DNA from 3 places in the Paenibacillus sp. sgz302190 genome. Region 3 is predicted to be linked to each of the others. Evidence: riboswitches for the same ligand, from Rfam matches in the RefSeq annotation. Region 3 holds a riboswitch; each other region holds the start of a gene.
The links. Region 3 has a riboswitch for cobalamin ahead of AC6RNO_RS02720 (ABC transporter substrate-binding protein). Riboswitches for the same ligand answer to the same signal wherever they lie in the genome.
Positions count from the first base shown of each region.

Region 1: it holds a riboswitch for cobalamin, as region 3 does, so the genes downstream of both, nrdI (class Ib ribonucleoside-diphosphate reductase assembly flavoprotein NrdI) here and AC6RNO_RS02720 (ABC transporter substrate-binding protein) in region 3, are expected to answer to the same signal.
Region 2: it holds a riboswitch for cobalamin, as region 3 does, so the genes downstream of both, cobJ (precorrin-3B C(17)-methyltransferase) here and AC6RNO_RS02720 (ABC transporter substrate-binding protein) in region 3, are expected to answer to the same signal.

Region 1 covers NZ_JBZYAO010000070.1:285-4,239, forward strand. Annotated here, with positions in the region: gene serC (3-phosphoserine/phosphohydroxythreonine transaminase) at 83-1,171, shown strand; cobalamin riboswitch at 1,655-1,861, shown strand; gene nrdI (class Ib ribonucleoside-diphosphate reductase assembly flavoprotein NrdI) at 1,999-2,358, shown strand; gene nrdE (class 1b ribonucleoside-diphosphate reductase subunit alpha) at 2,345-3,955, shown strand, end outside.
Region 2 covers NZ_JBZYAO010000005.1:32,189-36,143, forward strand. Annotated here, with positions in the region: gene AC6RNO_RS08220 (guanylate kinase) at 1-161, opposite strand, end outside; gene AC6RNO_RS08225 (DUF1361 domain-containing protein) at 329-997, shown strand; gene AC6RNO_RS08230 (hypothetical protein) at 1,012-1,242, shown strand; cobalamin riboswitch at 1,286-1,489, shown strand; gene cobJ (precorrin-3B C(17)-methyltransferase) at 1,635-3,308, shown strand; gene AC6RNO_RS08240 (CbiX/SirB N-terminal domain-containing protein) at 3,376-3,955, shown strand, end outside.
Region 3 covers NZ_JBZYAO010000001.1:633,923-637,877, reverse strand. Annotated here, with positions in the region: gene AC6RNO_RS02735 (SRPBCC domain-containing protein) at 1-154, opposite strand, end outside; gene AC6RNO_RS02730 (DUF4261 domain-containing protein) at 423-1,364, shown strand; gene AC6RNO_RS02725 (DoxX family protein) at 1,487-1,882, shown strand; cobalamin riboswitch at 1,957-2,171, shown strand; gene AC6RNO_RS02720 (ABC transporter substrate-binding protein) at 2,359-3,915, shown strand; gene nikB (nickel ABC transporter permease) at 3,931-3,955, shown strand, end outside.

The sequences.
Region 1 (3,955 bases), on a different contig from region 3:
ATGTCCAGCAGAGGTTTTACTTGATGCGTGAGGCGAATCTTGCTATCATAACCATAGTATATTAAGCAAAGGTGGGTTATTCATGAGCAATCGTGCGTATAATTTTAATGCGGGGCCTGCGGCGCTTCCGCTCGAAGTGCTGCAAAAGGCGCAGGAGGAGCTTGTCGAATTTAAAGGAATCGGCATGTCGATTATGGAAATCTCCCACCGCAGCGCGGAATATGAGCAGGTCCACAACGAAACTCAGCAGCTGCTCAAACAAATTTTCGGCATTCCGGAAGGGTATCAGGTGCAATTTCTGCAAGGCGGTGCGAGCACGCAGTTTGCCATGATTCCGATGAACTTCCTCAAACAGGGCAAAGTGGGCAGCTATGTTCTGACCGGCGCTTGGGCGGAGAAAGCGGTTCAGGAAGCGGGATTGTTCGGCGAAGTGTCCATCGCAGCCAGCTCGAAAGAGCAAAAGTTTATGAAAATTCCGGATTTAAGCGAAATCAACATTCATCCGGATGCAGCCTATTTGCACCTCACTTCCAATGAAACGATCGAAGGGGCGCAGTTCCAAAGCTTTCCGGACACAGGCAGCGTGCCGCTGATCGCCGATATGTCCAGCGACATTTTGAGCCGTCCTGTCGATGTGTCGAAATTCAGCATGATCTACGCGGGCGCGCAAAAAAACCTCGGTCCGTCCGGCGTTACCGTCGCTATCCTGAAAGAGGACATGCTCCAGGATTTGCCAAAAACCATTCCAACGATGCTGCGCTATGAAATCCATGGCAAAAACAACTCGTTGTATAATACGCCGCCGGTGTACTCCATCTACATGGTAAACCTTGTGCTGAAATGGATTCAAGAGCAGGGCGGACTTGCGGCCATCGAAAAAAACAACCTCGAAAAAACAGGCCTGATCTACAGCGCGATCGATCAAAGCGGAGGCTTCTACCGCAGTCCGGTCGATGCGGGCAGCCGTTCGATGATGAACGTGACGTTCCGTCTGCAGGATGAGGAGCTTGAGAAGAAATTTATTAAAGAGTCCGAGCAGAACGGCTTTGTCGGTTTGAAAGGCCATCGCAGCGTAGGCGGATTAAGAGCTTCGACTTACAACGCGGTGACATATGCTTCCTGCAAAGCGTTGGCTGACTTTATGGCCGATTTCCAAAAGCGCAACGGATAAATCGACCGGCTGGACTTGTATCATTCAATTTTTAAAGCTATTCAGGGCGTTGTTCCGTCCCTGGATAGCTTTGTTTGGTGTTTTGGCATGAAATTGGATTTATTTGGTAGAGAGGGCTTCGTCCCGTTGTTGTTGCATGGGGGTCCTAAAGGCCTATGAGGATGCTGGCATGGACCTATTTTTTTGTTTTTGGTGCACCACTTTCGTACCGGATTATCCCCAGTTTATCCCCAGATTTGCAAGCGAATATCCCCAGCGCATTGCTCTGAATGATGAAATCAGGACTCCGATTTAGCCCGCGCCGGACAAGGAACAGCCGAAAATGACGTTCCTTATTTTGCCATTTCACGCCTTTTATCCACATATTTTTTGCCGTTTTTTATAGCTGAACGAGGCTTCCGAAATGAGAGATTTTCGAGGTTTGATAGTCGGATTTGCTCATTGACAAACACTATATCTTGATATAAATTGAAATCTATCAACTATATCTCGTGATGGATAGGTGCTTCGCGTTCTAGAGACACGCACGAAGCTTAATAGGGAAGTCCGGTGCAAATCCGGCGCGGTCCCGCCACTGTTCAGGAGGAGTTTTCATCCGATTGCCACTGGCTTGCTCCGATAGGAAAGCCGGGAAGGCGGATGGGAATGATGATCCCAAGCCAGGAGACCTGCCTATTCGTAAGAATCACCCCTACGGCAGATAGGAAGGTGTCCAGACTCCCACTCCAGTGGCAGGCGTTATGTTCGCATGTTCCTGTGGCGTATTCGGTCCTTCTTTTTGCCGAATGCGCCATTTTAATGGTTTTGACAGAAGGAGACGAAATCCCATGCTGATTGCTTACGATTCCAAGACGGGAAATGTCCGCAGATTTATTAAAAAATTAAATTTGCCTGCGGTTCAAATTGAAGAGGCGATGAAGATGGATGAACCTTTCGTGCTTGTCACCTATACGACAGGCTTTGGTCAAATTCCGGAGAAAGTCGCACACTTTTTGGAGCGGAACCATCCTAGGCTCCAAGGCGTAGCGGCCAGCGGGAACCGGAATTGGGGAGATGGATTCGCAAAGAGCGCGGACCGCATCGCCGAGCGTTACGGCGTGCCTGTGCTCGGCAAGTTTGAACTGTCCGGAACCCGGCAGGATGTTCAGCGATTTGTTCAGGAGGTGCACGCAATTGCGGCATATTGAGTTAAACAACCAGATCATGCAGCGCGGTGTCGACGGCTTTTTTCAATTGGAGAAAGACCGGGAAGCCGTGCACGAATTTATGGAAGAAGTGAACCGCAACAGCCTTCATTTTGCCGATACGGCTTCGAAGGTTCGTTACATGATAGATAACAACTTTTACGAGGATGTTTACGAGAAATATTCCGCATCCGAAGTTGAAGATACATACAAAATCACTCACGAATATAACTTCGAATTCTCCTCGTATATGGCGGCTTCGAAGTTTTATACGGATTACGCTTTGCGCAGTGACGATAAAACCCTTTATCTTGAGCATTATGCGGACCGGGTCGCGATTGTGGCGCTTTACTTGGGTCGCGGCGATGCGGAAACGGCGAAACAGTTGGCGAAATCGATGATGGAACAGCGGCTGCAGCCTGCGACGCCGACGTTTTTGAATGCCGGCAAAAGCCGCAGGGGCGAGATGGTATCCTGCTTCCTGCTGGAGATGGACGATTCGCTGAATTCGATTAACTATGTGCTGGGCACGTGCATGCAGCTGTCCAAAATCGGCGGCGGCGTGGCCGTCAATCTGTCCAAGCTGCGCGGCCGCGGAGAGTCGATCAAAGGCGTCGAGCGTGCGGCCAAAGGCATTATGCCGGTGCTCAAGCTTATGGAGGACGCTTTTTCCTATGCGGATCAGATGGGCCAGCGTAAAGGTTCCGGAGCGGCGTATTACAACATCTTCGGATGGGACCTCATGGAATTTTTGGACAGCAAAAAAATCAATGCGGACGAAAAGTCGCGCCTCAAAACGCTGTCGATCGGTTTGATCGTGCCGAATAAGTTCTACAAACTGGCCGAAGAGAACCAGCCGCTGCATGTGTTCGCGCCTTATACGGTATACAAAGCGTACGGCAAGCACCTTGACGATATGGACATGGACGAGATGTACGACACGCTGCTGGCGGACCCTAGAGTCAAAAAGAAACCGGTGATGAGCGCCCGCGAAATGCTCGTAAAAATCGCCACGACGCAGCTGGAATCCGGCTATCCTTACATGATGAACCGCAGCAATGCGAATTTGGCGCACCCGCTCAAGCAGATCGGCGCGATCAAGATGTCTAACCTTTGCACGGAAATTTTTCAGCTGCAAGAGACGTCGGAAATCGGCGATTACGGCGATGAGAACCTGATTCGCAGAGATATTAGCTGCAATCTGGCTTCCTTGAACATAGCGAATGTCATGGATCTGAAAAAGCTGCGCGAATCGGTGCACGAGGGCATGATTGCGCTGACCTCCGTCAGCGATATGACGACGGTCGCCAACGCGCCGGGCGTAGCGAAGGCGAACCGCGAGCTGCACTCGGTCGGACTGGGTGCGATGAACCTGCACGGATATTTGTCCAAAAACAAGATCAGTTATGAGAGCGAAGAAGCGAAAGATTTTGTCCGCACGTTTTTCATGGCGATGAATTTCTTCTCGATTGAAAAAAGCATGGAGATCGCGAAGTCGAAGGGCGAGACGTTCGACGGGTTCGAGCTTTCAGAATATGCCGGCGGCGCTTATTTTGACCGCTACTTGCAAACCGATTACCGCCCGGTCACAGACAAGGTG
Region 2 (3,955 bases), on a different contig from region 3:
TCTCTGCCTTCGATTTCTTTAGGTCTTGGAGTTCGTGTTGTGTAAGATGCAACCGATGAGAAGCCGAGCTCTTTGGCAATTTGGTGCGCAATTGTTTTGCGACCGGAACCGCTTGTGCCTGTGAACACAAAGATCAATCCGCCGGTTTGCTGTCCGCCCATAATGAATCCTCCTCCAAATATGAAATTTTGAAAGCGATATCGTGATAGTTTTATTATAGTACGAATATTCGGAAAATTAAAGAGAGAATTCGTGTTTCATAGATTGTGCGGTATAATAGAAACGTCGAAAGGAGCTGTTCCTGCTGAATTTCAAAATATATGTGCAAATGAATCGGGCATTGTTTTACTTGGTCGGTATGCTTGCGGTCGCGTCAGCGGCTTGTACGGCGCTGCTGCTGGTCCGTATTTACGGGTCGTCGGGCAGCTTTCTGTACAGATGGTTGATTGCGCCGAATTTGATGCTGGCCTGGATTCCGCTTGCGGCGGCGCTGGCCGTTCGTTACTGGTGGCATATGAAGCAAACATTCCGCATCAGACTGCTGATCGGATTGCTGGTATGGCTCCTGTTTTTGCCGAATGCTCCGTATATGTTGACGGATCTGGTGCATTTGACATATTTGAAATCGTCGGTTCCCGTACATTTTGACGTATTGCTGAACGCTTTTACCGCGATTATTGCCCTTTGGGTCGGCTTGTTTGCCTTCTATCTCGTGCACGAAATATGGTTGGGACTGCTTCGCCCGGCCGCAAGCTGGATGTTGGCCGGCGTCTTGCTGCTGCTGTGCAGCGTTGGCGTGTTTTTGGGCCGCTTTTTGCGGTATAACAGCTGGGATTTTTTCCGCAAGCCCTGGGCGATCGCGCAAGATTCCATAAAGCTGCTGGAGCAGCGGGATGCGCTCGTTTTTATCGGCGTGTTTATGCTGGTTCTTAGCTGTTTGTACCTTGTTTTTTACGCTTCTGTCCGGTATCGGGCCGCCGCAAAGAACGTTCGTTAAGAAGGAGAGTTTTCATGCCCAAATATGCAAATCTAAGTATCGAGGCAACGCAATTTTTGCAAAATAAAACAGGCAGCACTCACCTGGAATGTTATACATACATCGATCCGGAGCGGACGGAAGAAAGTTTTTTTGTCGTGCGTACGACGAACAAAGTGATTCATGTCGGCTTTTCCGAAATTGCGTACGATCCGGCCGATTACAAGAGTTTGCTGGAAGGTCTCTACCGCTCTGTCTATGAATAATTGCATGGACAATGCATACGATTGATGATAGGATGATTTTAATTGCATATGGATGGAACCAGGTGCTGAATGATACGTTTCATTCAGTTAAAAGGGAAGTCCGGTGAGAATCCGGCACGGACCCGCCACTGTAACGATCGGGCTTTGGAGCAAAGCCTCTCCTTGGCAGCATGTCACTGGGCAATACCCGGGAAGACGCCGGGAGTATGATCGAAGTCAGGAGACCTGCCCGGTTTGAACGACACTTTTGCCCTACGAGGAATTAGGGTGTGTTAGAGGGCGGTTGCTCCTGTGCTTATTGAAAAGACGTTCAAACCAGGCATTTCTAACATGATGTTGTGTTGGAAATGCTTTTTTATTCGTGCAAAAGGTTTTTAGAAAGGGTGATTGCTATGCCGGGGAAATTGCTCGTCATCGGTTTCGGGCCGGGAAGTTTCGAACATATTACGAAGCGGGCGCGCGAGGCTATTCAAGAAAGTGAAATCATCATCGGCTACAATACATATGTCGATCTTATATCCGGCTTGATTTCGGAACAACAAATTGTAAGAACCGGAATGACGGAGGAAGTGAGCCGGGCGCAAGAGGCGGTCAGACAAGCGAAGCTGGGGAAAAAGGTAGCGGTCATCTCAAGCGGAGACGCCGGTGTGTACGGGATGGCCGGCCTTGTCTACGAAGTGTTGATGGAGCAAGGGTGGACGCCAGCGGGCGGCGTCGAAGTTGAAATCATCCCCGGCATCTCGGCCATCAATTCCGCTGCATCCTTGCTGGGCGCGCCTATTATGCACGATGCGTGCACGATCAGCTTGAGCGACCATTTGACGCCGTGGGAGCTTATTGCAAGGCGGGTGGAAGCCGCGGCGCAGGCGGATTTTGTCATTGCGCTGTACAACCCGCGCAGCGGAAGAAGGACGCGGCAAATCGTCGAGACGCAGCGCATTTTGCTTCAGCACCGTTCGCCGCAAACGCCGGTCGGCATCGTCAAGAGCGCATACCGGGATCGGGAGCACGTCGTCGTAACGACGCTGGCCGATATGCTGAATCATGATATCGGGATGCTGACAACGATTATTATCGGCAACTCGGCGACCCAAAATTATGACGGCCTGCTGATAACCCCGCGGGGGTATCAGCGCAAATATACGCTGGGCGCGGAGACGCAGCCGCTCAAGCCGCATCAGCGGCTGCGGGCCGAGGCGGAGCCTTGGGCGCTCGCGCAGGAGGAAGAGGCTCCGGCCGAAGACCGGAGCGAAAGCGCGGGAGCCGCAGCCGGCGGAGAGCCGGCCGTTCGGCAGGCAGCGCAAGCGGCGGCCCAAGCCAGCAGCCCTTTGCAGCTGGCGATGGAGGCGCTGGAGCTGGTTTCCCGGGGCAGCGGCGGCGCTGCGGGGGCTTTGGAGCCGATGGCGTTTACCGCGACAAAGTCGATCTTTGAATTTGCGGTAAGCCCGGGGATCGCAAATAAACGGTTGAGCGCGGCGCAGTTATGCGCGCTGGGCGAAATCGTCGGCGACAGGGGCGACATCGAATATTCGCCGCACCATCAATTGATCGTCCGCATCCAGACGGACAATCCGCAGGATATCACTTCCGAGCTGAGCGAGCTCGGCCTCATGCTTTCGCCGATCGGCGACGTTGCGCAGATTAAAGCCTGCGACTTTTGCAATCTGGAAAAAGGGGAATCGATTCCTTATGCGGAGGCGCTGCATCAAAGAATCGGCAATCTGGAGGTACCGAAGGAGCTGAAAATCGGCTTCAACGGCTGCGGCATGGCTTGCTATGGCGCGGTGCAGCAGGATATCGGCATCGTATACCGGAAGGAAAAGTTCGATTTGTTTTTGGGAGGCAAAACCGTCGGCAGAAACGCGCATCCGGCCCAACCGGTAGCGGAAGGCATCGATCCGTCGGAGCTCGTCGAGCAGGTCGTCAGAATTGTCGAGCGGTACAAGCGGGAAGGGCATCCGAACGAGCGGTTCCACAAGTTTTTTAAACGCGTTAAAGAAATAGAAGGCTACCGCCACCAGGAAGCGCAAGGATTCGTCATTGAAAACGCCGTCTGCGGCGATTAGAACGTTATACCAGCATGTTCGTTTTTTATGGATAGAGCACGGTGAAGTTTTGGGAGGGGATAAAGACATGAATGCTGTCTTGTTTGTAGGGCACGGAAGCCGGGATGAGGAAGGCAATGAGGAGGTCCGGCAGTTTATTGCGGAAATTGCCGGGAAGATGGACGGTTTTATCGTAGAGACTTGTTTCCTTGAATTCGTCGAGCCGACCATCGCTCAAGGAATCGATCGCTGTATCGAGCTTGGCGCGGACCGGGTTGTGGTCATACCTATTATTTTATTTGCGGCCGGTCATGCCAAAATTCATATTCCCGCGGCGATTGACGAGGCTAAGCGGAAATACCCGCATATCGGGTTTACATACGGCAGACCGATCGGCGTACACGATCAAATTTTGGACATTTTAACGTCCAGAGTGCAGGATTCCGGCGTTCGGCTGGAGAATGAGCTGGAGGACACGGCGTTTTTGATCGTCGGCCGGGGCAGCAGCGATCCGGATGCCAACAGCGATCTGTTCAAAATTTCCAGGCTGCTTTGGGAACGGCTGAAAGTAAAATGGGTGGAGACGGCTTTTATCGGCGTTACCGCTCCGCTGATGGATGACGGCGTGGAACGATGCATCAAGCTCGGCGCCAAAAAAGTAATTATTT
Region 3 (3,955 bases):
GGGAATAGGTGATGCTTGAGCCTTCCTGCCAATCGGACTGAACATCGCTTCCAAAGAAATACTTTTTGGTAAAATCGCCGCTTGTCAGAGCTTCCCACAGTTTTTCCGGTGTCGTGGCGATGTAAGTAACATAAACAAAGGTCGTATCAGTCATTTTTATTCTCCTCCAGCTTTTCTTTAAGTTCGCGCAAAGCATCGATCCGCTGCCGCTCATACTTTCCAATCCAGCGATCGTAAATTTCCCCGATAGGGGCGGCGTTCAAATCATGCAGTTTATTTCGTCCTTGCCATTCAACGGCAACTATTATATGCAGCCTTTTGGGTGCATGTCAAGGCGGCAGAACGAGGCTTTAGACCTATCCAGAACGCAGTATAATTTGCCGATATATGGAAAGAAGAATGAGAGGATAGAGGTGCGATATATGCCTAAAGGATTTTTTTCACAGGGAGTTATGGTGCTCTTGTCGGAGGCCGTTTCGATCCGCAAAATAGAAGAGATGCTTAATCGGCGGTTCGAAATTGTAAGTATAAAGGAAACCTATGAGGAGTGGGTGTTCGGCGGCCCCAGCCTGCTTGTTCCATACCGTCCGGAAGTCAACGGGTATATTCAGGTTGACGTCGTCGACAGGCCCTGGCCGGACGACATGGGCGACCCGTCGGAGGAGGCCATGATATTCGGGGCCTGGTCAATGGGCTTTTTCGGGCCTTATACGTTCCCGAACAATTTGGAGCGCGCGGCCCAGCAGGCGTGGGGATATCCCGAAGGACGGCAGGCTTGCGCCGATCACGAGGCGTTCATCCGCATCCGCTCCACGTATACGTTTGGTCAAATGGACGATCAAGCGCCGCTTTTGCCTGAGGATTATGAATCGCTTCCTGAGCTTTTGGCCGTGACCGACATCGCCGGTGTTCTGCTTCAACTGCCCGAAGCGCTTTGCTATTTCAACCCGAGCGGGGAGTGCCTCGCTTCTACAGAGATGTTTCATGAACTGCATGAACGCTATGAACAGACGGCGCTGCCTCCGCTGGAACTGTGGTCCAATGTCAGGATGTTTAACATTCCCAGCGATGAAAACTGGCTGTTGATGGATTCGGTCGGCATGCTTCAATTGGATGTGACCGATCATGAGGCGATTTTTCATCGTCATGTTTACGACCCTGCCGAAGTCGCCAACTTTCTAAGAAACATATCGAATTATGTATACGAGAGCGGCCCCGTTATTAAAAATGGCGATACGACAGACGGGCCGGGCGGGGTCCGTTGGCAGGGCGTTTTGGCGGAGGAAGGATTGGCGGGACCGCCGCGCGAAGTAATCCGATGGTATCCGATGGACGGCAGGGAACGCCCGGCAATGCCGGAATGACCGACCGTTTTCCTGCCAATGCGGGAGAGGAATTTTTTAGAATGTAGCAATTAAGAAGAAATCTTGCCCCTGTGTTTATGATAATATGAGTGCATAACATTGCTAAGAAGGGTGAGGAAATCATGAGAACCGAAATATCAAGGGGCAGGCTCTGGACGGCGCGAATCATGAGCTGGCTGGTTATTTTGTTTATGCTGTTCGATAGCATTTTTAAGTTCATTCAACCCGTACCCGTTGTAGAAGGCACAGTTGCTCTCGGCTATGCCGAGCACCATATCGCCGTAATTGGCATACTCGGGCTGATTTCTACCATTCTGTACGCCGTTCCTCGTACATCTTTTCTGGGTGCGCTGCTGCTGACCGCTTATTTTGGCGGGGTGGTTGCCACGCATATTCGAATGGACGCGCCGCTTTTTACGCATATTTTATTTCCGGTATATTTTGCTGTCCTGGCTTGGGGTGGAGTTTGGCTGAGAGACGAGCGCGTGCGCAAACTCATTCCATTTCGCAGCAAATGATCGGTTAAGCGTGCGAACTTTCGTACATTGACATTTTCGGGTTTCATAACTAATATTAAGAGAGTTTCTCACAACTTCATATTTTGGAAATAGGTGTAGTTAAAGTTTGTATCTAAGCTTTAATCGCTTAAAAGGGAAGTCCGGTTTAATTCCGGCACGGACCCGCCACTGTACATGAGGTTCAGCCATGCCGGCTGATTTCTTTCGGAAAAGCCACTGGGCCATAAACCCGGGAAGGTCCGGAAGTCATACTCTTAGTCAGGAGACCTGCCTGTTTCAACATCACTGTTAGATCTACGGGATATTAGGGAGGTGGTTGGATGTGCTCATTTGTAAAATGTCTAAGTCCATGAACCCCTTCATGCTGAAGCGGTTTTAGCCGTTGTCTAGCCATGTACGCGTATAAAAAGCATTTCCGACTGCTTGTCTTGGGTCGGGTGTGCTTTTTTTGTTTTTTACTAAAAGGGGGATGCAAGATGAGAACAATGGAAAACAGATTTTCGCTGATTAAATGGGGAGTGATTGCAGCGGTTGTGCTTTCGCTGGCGGGATGTTCTACGCAGGACAAAACGAGCGGAACGGACACAAAGCAATCGTCCCCAGCCAAAAAGCTGACCGTAGCTTACACGTGGAAGCCTTCCGGCGTAGACCCCCACGGAGCGGACAGTTGGGACGTTATGCGTTCCGGCGCCGGTGAAACACTGGTTCGTCTCAACGAAAAGTTGGAGCCCGCTCCTTGGCTGGCCAAAGAGTGGAAGCAGGAAGATCCGACGACATGGGTGTTTAAACTGCAGGAAAACGCCACTTTTCATAGCGGAAAGGCGATGGATGCGGAAAGTGTCAAAAGCTCGCTGCAGCGCTCGATTGAGAAGAGCCATTTAGCCAAAGATTTGCTGCAGCTGAAATCCGTGGAGGTCGTCGCGCCGCATGAATTGAAAATCGTAACGGACAAGCCGAATGCCGCATTGGTATCTAATTTGGCAGATCCGTCCACGATTATCGTGGATACGGCGTCGATGGATGCGAAAAACGGTTACCCCGCCATGACGGGGGCGTTTAAAATCAAACAGTTTAACAAAGACGATTCGCTTGTCGTCGAGAGATATCCGAATTACTGGGGAGAACCGGCCTTACTGTCCGAAGTCACGATGAAATTCGTAACGGATGGCAATGCCCGTTTGATGGCGCTGCAGTCGGGCCAGGCGGATGTCGCGACCGATATTCCGATCGACAGTGCGGCCTTGTTGGAAAAGGACAACAAGACCAAGGTGCTGTCGGCTCCGTCGCTTCGGACACACATGATGCTTTTTAATATGAAATCCCTCTTGTTCCAGGATGCGGCTAACCGGAGGGCGGTAGATCAATCGATTCCGCGGGAGGCTATTGCAGGTACGGTTATGAAGGGTTACGGCACTGCAGCAAAAGGCCCATTTCCAAGCGTACTTCCGTTTGGTAAAGTAGAACGTGCGGCGCAAAACCTCACTGTCGGGCAATTGCTGACACAGGGCGGCTGGCAGAAAAATGCGCAAGGGATTTGGGAAAAACAGGGGAAACCGTTCGAGGCGACACTGTTAACTTTTCCGCAGCGGCCGGAGCTGTCCGTCATGGCCGAGGTCATCCAAAGCCAGTTATTAAAAGAAGGCATTAAGATCAACATTCGCAAAGTGGAAAATATCGATGACGCTTTGCTGAAGGATGATTGGGATTTATCGATGTACAGCATGTTAACGGCGCATACAGGCGAACCGCAATATTTTTTGAACACGTTCTACCGGTCGAATAGCGAGTCCAACGTCAGCCGGTACGTGTCGCAGCCGTTGGAACAGATTCTGGATCAACTTCTTTTGGCGTCGGATCCGGCCCAAAGAAATCAATTGGCCGTACAAGCCCAGGAAATTGTGAACACCGATCTGCCGCAGTCGTTTATCGTTCATCCCAATAATGTATTTGGCGCTAAAAAAGGCGTGCAAGGATTTACTCCTCATCCGATCGAGTACTATTACATTCATTCTAAAGTCGATATGACGGAATAACAGGTGAAGCATTCAATGATTCGCTTTTGGTTGGAACGTG